DNA from 3 places in the Mesorhizobium sp. USDA 4413 genome. Region 1 is predicted to be linked to each of the others. Evidence: predicted binding sites of a transcription regulator. Region 1 holds the regulator's gene; each other region holds the start of a gene.
What was found. The regulator PhoB, encoded in region 1, activates phosphate uptake and scavenging genes when phosphate is short. The targets are predictions, from matches to a motif close to TGTCATNNANCTGTCAT.

Region 1 (2,262 bases):
GAGGAGCAGCTGCGCCTGGACACGCTCGTCATGCCGCGCGACGAGCTGATCGGCGAATGCCTGGCGATCGTCCGGCGCCGGCTGCATGATCCCGACCTTGACGTCGGCAGCGTCGCCCGCATCGCCATGGGCATTCAGGGCATCACCGATACCCATTCACGCGTCATGCTGTGGTCGCCGATCACGCCGCTGACCGACATCCCCTTTGCCGACATCCTGGAGAAGGAATTCGGCATCCCCGCCACAATGGAGAACGACTGCAACATGATGGCGGTGGCGCTGCAATGGCGCGATCCTGAACGCTATCGCGACGACTTCATCGCAATCCTCTTGTCGCACGGCATCGGCATGGGTCTGGTACTGAAAGGTGCGCTGTTCACCGGCACGCACTCCTCGGGCGGTGAGTTCGGGCACATGATCCACCGGCCCGGCGGCGCGCTTTGCCGCTGCGGCCGGCGCGGCTGCGTCGAGGCCTATGCCGGCAATTACGCCATCTGGCGCAGCGCCATGGGCATAAGCGAGGATGCCGCGCCGACGGATGTCGGCGACGCCGACATGCGCGCGCTTGCCGCGAAGGCCCGGCAACAGGACGGCCCCGAGCGCGAGGCCTATCGCCGGGCCGGCGAGGCGCTGGGCTTCGGCCTCGGCAGCCTGTTCGCGCTGATCGACCCGGCGCCCGTCGCCATGGTCGGCGTCAGCGCGGCCGCCTTCGACCTGATCGAGCCCGCGCTGAGGGAGGCGATCGCCCAGACCGCCGGCGGCCAGCACTCCGAATCGATCTCCTTCGACACCGAGCCGAACGAGCTGCCGCTGATCCGCGAAGGCTGCGCCATGCGCGCGCTGACCTTCGTCGACCAGGAGATTTTCGCGCCGGGAGGCCAGGCAAGAACCGGCACCGTCGGGAAGAACGTGGCCTAAGTAGGACCGAAAAATGCGAGCGCTGGGATATCCTGAGATTCAGGTCAAGCCGAGTCGAGAATGGTGGATTCCGAGAACCGGAACGGAGCGTACTTTTGGATACGTGATTACCGGAAGCGCAGGAAGCCGCCATTCGCAGGCCGGCATCACCTGAATATCAGGATATCCCTAGTCCTCGCGGATCGCGTAGCCCGCCCCCCGAATGGTACGTATCACGTCCGGCATGCGGCCGTTGTTGACCGCCTTGCGCAGGCGCCCGACATGGACGTCCACGGTGCGCTCGTCGATATAGATCGTCTCGCCCCAGACATTGTCGAGCAGCTGGCTGCGCGAGAACACGCGGCCGGGATGCCGCATCATGAATTCGAGCAGCCGGAACTCGGTCGGGCCGAGCCTGATCTCGCTCTTCTTGCGGTAGACGCGGTGCGATTCGCGGTCGAGCACGATGTCGCCGACCTTGAGCACGCTGGACAGCACCTCCGGCTTGGCGCGGCGCAGCAGCGCCTTGACGCGCGCCATGAACTCCGGCGTCGAGAACGGCTTGACCAGATAGTCGTCGGCGCCGGTCGAAAGGCCGCGCACGCGGTCGCTTTCCTCGCCCCGCGCCGTCAGCATGATGATCGGCAGCCGCTCGGTCTCGGGCCGCATCCTGAGGCGCCGGCAAAGCTCGATGCCGGAAACCGCCGGCACCATCCAGTCGAGCACGAGCAGGTCGGGAACGTTTTCCTGAAGGCGGATTTCGGCCTCGTCGCCGCGGGTCACCACTTCGACTTGGTAACCCTCGGATTCGAGGTTGTAGCGGAGCAGCACCCCCAGCGGCTCCTCGTCCTCCACCACCATGATGCGTGGCGCGATCATCGGGGTAACCTTTTCGTCAGGCCGCCGGCGCCGACATTGCCGTCTCGTCCTGCTTCGGACGGTTGGCGGGCAATTGCGTGCCGGTCAGCACATAATAGGCGTTCTCGGCGATGTTGGTCACATGATCGCCAATGCGCTCCAGATTCTTGGCGCAGAACAGAAGATGCGTGCAAGCGGTGATGTTGCGCGGATCCTCCATCATGTAGGTCAACAGCTCACGGAAGACGGATGTGTATTTGACGTCGATGCGTTCGTCGTCGTTGCGAAGCTTGGCCAGCGCCGTAGCGTCGCCCACCGTATATTCCTGGATCACGCCCTGCACCTGGATCAGCACCATCTGCGCCATGGAATCGATCGAGTGGGTGAGGTCGCGCGGCGCGGCGCTGACGCCGACCGAGCCGACGCGCTTGGCGATGTTCTTGGCGAGATCGCCGATGCGCTCGAGGTCGCCCGCCATGCGGATCGAGCCGACCACGTTGCGAAGAT
Region 2 (2,262 bases), 3.6 Mb from region 1:
GTCGCGCGGAATGGCGACGATCTCGGAAATCTGGTTGAGCGCGAGTGGGCCGGTCAGAACACTGATGCGGCTCGCCGAGACACCGAGCTCGCCGGCGACGAAATCGCGCAATTCCGCCGGCATCAGCGTGTCGAATTCGATCCGGATCACCGAACCGCGCCGGCGCCGCTTCAGCGCCGTCTCGAACAGGCGCACGAGATCTTCCGACTCTTCCTCGACCTCGATATCGCTGTCGCGGATGATGCGGAACGTGCCCGAACCCTTGACCTCGTAGCCAGGGAAAAGCTTGCCGATATAGATGCCGACCGCTTCCTCCAGTGGGATGAAGCGGACATGATGCTTGCGGTCCGGAAGACGGATGAAGCGCCTGAGCGCCACCGGCAGGCGCAAGAGCGCGCTCATCTCCTCGCCGTTCTTGCGATGGCGCAGTTGCAGCGCGATGGAAAAGCCGAGATTGGGAATGAACGGGAACGGATGCGCCGGGTCGATCGACAGCGGCGTCAGCACTGGGAAGACCTGTTCCTGGAAATGCTCTTCCAGCCAGGCCTTCTCATCCTTGGTGAGGGCATCGCGGGTGATGCTTTCGATGCCTTCCTTGTTGAGCAAGGTCATCAGCGCCGAGAGGCTCTTCTGCTGGTCCTCCTGCAGGCGCTCGACCTCGCGCAGCAATTGCTCAAGCTGCTGCTCAGGCGTGCGGCCGTCCGGGCTCTTCAGAGCAATGCCCTCACGCACCTGGCCGGCAAGGCCGGCGACGCGCACCATGAAGAACTCGTCGAGATTGGCGGCCGAGATCGACAGGAAGCGGACGCGTTCGAGCAGCGGATGATGCTCGTTCAGCGATTCCTCCAGCACGCGGCGGTTGAATTGCAGCCAGGAGAACTCGCGGTTGACGAAACGGTCGGGATTGCCGCCCTCCGGGCTTGCCGCCTCGACAGTGATGAACTCGCTCTGCACCGGCTTCAGTTCGTTCATGTTTTCCGCTCTTGCCCGCAATCGTCCCTGCGCGCCGCATACTGCCGTTCGGCGACGCTCTAGCACTTCTTTGTGACGCATGATCGTCACGGAATCGCTCCGCGCCCGGCCTTATGCGCTTAACCGGCTCAACTTATCCTCTGACAGGCTTTTGCGACAGTTTGATTTCATCGATCTTGCAAACTGGCCTGTTATGCTCCAGATGCAGGCTGGTCACATCCACTGGCCGAACCCAATTGGAGACGATGATGGCAGGCGGCAGCATTCCCCATTTCCAGAACGACGCGGGCCATCCGGTTATCGAGATCGGCGTCAAGGAATTCATGTGCACGGGCGCCAACCCGCCTTTCGATCATCCGCATGTGTTCCTCGACATGGGCGACGACAACGAGAAGGTCTGCCCCTACTGCTCGACACTCTACCGCTATTCGCAGTCGCTGAAGGCGACGGAAACGCAGCCGGCCGGCTGCCTCTATGTCGACCAGGCCGCCTGATCGTCCTTTGCCACCATGACTGAGACACGGTCCCGGCAAATCGTCATCGCCGGGGCTGGCATCGCCGGACTGACGGCGGCGCTTGCCTTTGCCGAGCGTGGCTTCCCGGTAAGATTGTTCGAGCAGGCCAGGCAACTCGAAGCGACCGGCGCCGGTCTCCAGCTTTCTCCCAACGCAACCCGCATCCTGCGCCGGCTCGGCGTGCTCGGTCGCCTGCTGCCCGAGGCGATCCGGCCGCAAGCGGTGGTGCTAAAGGACGCAAGGAGCCTGCGCGAGCTTGCGCGCGTGCCGCTTGGAGAAGCCGCAGAAAAGCGCTGGGGTGCGCCCTATCTTGTGGCGCACCGCGCCGACCTGCAGGCGGCGCTGATGGCGGCAGTGGCGGAACGGGCCGACATCGAGCTTTTCACCGGCGCGCGCGTGACCAACATCGCCATCGGCCCTCAAGGCGTCACCGCCACTGTCGAGATCGACGGCAAAGCGACGGATGTCGCTTGCGGCCTGCTGGTCGCAGCTGACGGCGTCTGGTCCTCGGTTCGCGCCGGGCTTGCCCGGACGGCCGGCTTTGTGGCAAGCCGCTTTTCCGGCGAGCTCGCCTGGCGCGCGACTGTCCCGGCGGAAAGCGCCGCCGGCCAGACCTTTATACAAATCGGCGCGACCGATTGCGTCACCATCTTCCTGCACCCCGGCTTCCACATGGTCGCCTATCCGGTGAGCAAGGGCAGCTCCTTCAATCTGGCGGCCTTCACCAAGGGCGAGCGCATCGCCGAAGGCTGGTCCGGCCATGCGGACCCGGCCA
Region 3 (2,262 bases), 6.3 Mb from region 1:
CGGCATCGCGTAAGCAGCTCGACATCATAGGCTTTCTGTTCCTGGCCAGCGTCACCGGCATCGGTGGCGGGACGTTGCGCGACGTCATCCTCAACCTGCCGGTGTTCTGGGTTGCCAACAGCGGCTATGTGCTGATCTGCGCCGTCGTCGCGGTGCTAGTGTTCTTCAGCGCCCACCGCTTCGAATCCCGCTACAAGCTTCTGCTCTGGCTCGACGCCATCGGCCTTGCGGCGTTCTCGGTGATGGGCGCGGCCAAGGGGCTGGCGATCACCGGCTCTCCCGTCGTGTCGGTGGTCATGGGCGTGCTGACGGCGACCTTCGGCGGCATTCTGCGCGACCTGCTTGCCGGCGAGCCCTCGGTGCTGCTCAGGCCCGAAATCTATGTCACGGCCGCCCTTGCCGGCGCTACCCTCTTCACGCTTGGCGATCTAGCCGGCCTGCCGGCGCTGGCGTCCAGCCTGCTCGGCTTTGCGGCAGCGTTCCTGGTGCGCGGCGGCGCGCTCAGATTTGGCTGGTCGTTTCCGGCCTATAAAAGCCGGCCGGGGCGAAAGCCGGAAGACATCCGGTGAGCGAATAGCGAATAGGGAGTAGCGAATAGAAGTTAAACGGAACAGATCCCGCTACTTTCTTCTATTCGCTATTCGCTATTCGCTATTCGCTATGCCGCGAAGCGCTGCCCTTCACCGCCATAGTAGTTGACGTAGCGGGCGCCGATCTCCTTGACCGGCATGACGACGAAGACGTCGACGGTCGAGAATTCGTGGTCGATGACGCAGCCGTCGCCTATGCGGGCGCCGACGCGCAGGTAGCCCTTGACCAGCGGCGGCATGGCGGCGATCGCCGCCTTGGTGTTCACCGCCTCGATCGGCATCAGATCCATCGAGCAGTAGCGCCCCGGGACCGCGCGAACATCCCAGGCGGAGTCGGTGCGGCAATGATGGGCAAGATAGGTCAGCGCCTCGGCATGCGCCGCCGGCACGATGCCATGGAAAGAGGCGCAGCCGGTCATCACGCCGATGCCGTAATGGTTGATATAAGCCCAGATGCCCTGCCAGAGCGCCTCGATGGTGCGCTTGGAGCGGTATTCCGGCAGAACGCAGGAGCGGCCGAGCTCGAGGAAGCGCTGGCCGGGGTGCCGCGCGATCAGCTTGGTGAGCTCAAACTCGCCCTCGGAATAGAAGCCGCCGGCGGCCGTGGCGATCTCCTGCCTCAGCAAGCGGTAGGTGCCGACGATGCGGCGATGCTCGGGACCGGGAAGGGAGGTATCGAACACAAGAAGGTGATCGCAGAGCGGATCGAAACGGTCGGCGTCACGCCGGTCCTGCGCCTGAAACAGGTCCTTCCTCGCGCCAAGCTCGTCGTAGAATACCCGATAGCGGACTTCCTGGGCGGCGGCGATCTCGGCCTCGTTGCGGGCGAGCCGCACTTCGAGATTGCCGATGCGGCCCAAGGGAGCACCGCTTGCGACAGCGTCGGCGGTGCGGGCAGCGAGCAGGGCGCCGCCGGCGTTCGGCCGAGTGTCACATTCAGGCACGACTGTATGCACGAGTGATTCTCCTTCGAGCCATCCCTCTTGGCACGGGGATACGGTGTAGGTGCAACAGGATTGTGACAGTACCGTGATACGACGTGCCGGGCAATACTTTGTCGGCTGGGCAATACGCTCAACCGGCTATCTTGTGGCCGCGAACGCCAGGCAAGCCAAGGCGTTCAAGGGCTAAAAATTTCCTCAGGCGGCGACCTGGCCCTCGACCGCCTGGACGAGCGCGTCCGGGTCGAGCGGCTTGGTCACGAAACCGCTGGCGCCGTGGGCGAGCACGGCATGCCGGGTCTTTTCCTGACTATCGGCGGAAAGCACCATGATCGGGATCGGCGGCATGGCTAGCGACTCTTCATGGCGACGGATCGCTGCGATCGCGTCGAGCCCGTCCATGACAGGCATATGCAGGTCCATCAGCACCACATCGAAGCGGAACTTGAGGCCGGCATCGGTAACGGCATCGACCGCGGCCTTGCCGTTGCCGACGATCTTGACGCGATGCCCGGCCTTGAGCAGCGTGGCGCGGGCGAGCATGGCGTTGATGTCATTGTCTTCCGCGATCAGCACCGACAGGCCCTGGTCGCGCTTGCGCGAGGAAGCCTCGCGCGGCTGCGGCCGCGGCTGCACAAGCGCGGAGCCATGGCTGGTCAACAGCACCCGCAACAGGGTTTCGCCGCGGACGGGTCTCGCGAGGAAAGTGGCGTAGCCGCTGGCGCGGAATT

Region 2: ACVMIM_RS18470 (RNA degradosome polyphosphate kinase) is a predicted target of PhoB. The motif match lies at 1,126-1,142, and genes of this name have one in related genera.
Region 3: olsB (l-ornithine N(alpha)-acyltransferase) is a predicted target of PhoB. The motif match lies at 1,598-1,614, and genes of this name have one in related genera.

The regions. Positions count from the first base shown of each region.
Region 1 covers NZ_JBVPRP010000001.1:198,295-200,556, forward strand. The annotation lists gene ACVMIM_RS00990 (ROK family protein) at 1-918, shown strand, start outside; gene phoB (phosphate regulon transcriptional regulator PhoB) at 1,087-1,776, opposite strand; gene phoU (phosphate signaling complex protein PhoU) at 1,793-2,262, opposite strand, start outside.
Region 2 covers NZ_JBVPRP010000001.1:3,783,480-3,785,741, reverse strand. The annotation lists gene ACVMIM_RS18470 (RNA degradosome polyphosphate kinase) at 1-972, opposite strand, end outside; gene ACVMIM_RS18465 (zinc-finger domain-containing protein) at 1,221-1,466, shown strand; gene ACVMIM_RS18460 (FAD-dependent monooxygenase) at 1,482-2,262, shown strand, end outside.
Region 3 covers NZ_JBVPRP010000001.1:6,532,260-6,534,521, reverse strand. The annotation lists gene ACVMIM_RS31755 (trimeric intracellular cation channel family protein) at 1-569, shown strand, start outside; gene olsB (l-ornithine N(alpha)-acyltransferase) at 659-1,546, opposite strand; partial or broken gene ACVMIM_RS31745 (hybrid sensor histidine kinase/response regulator) at 1,730-2,262, opposite strand, start outside.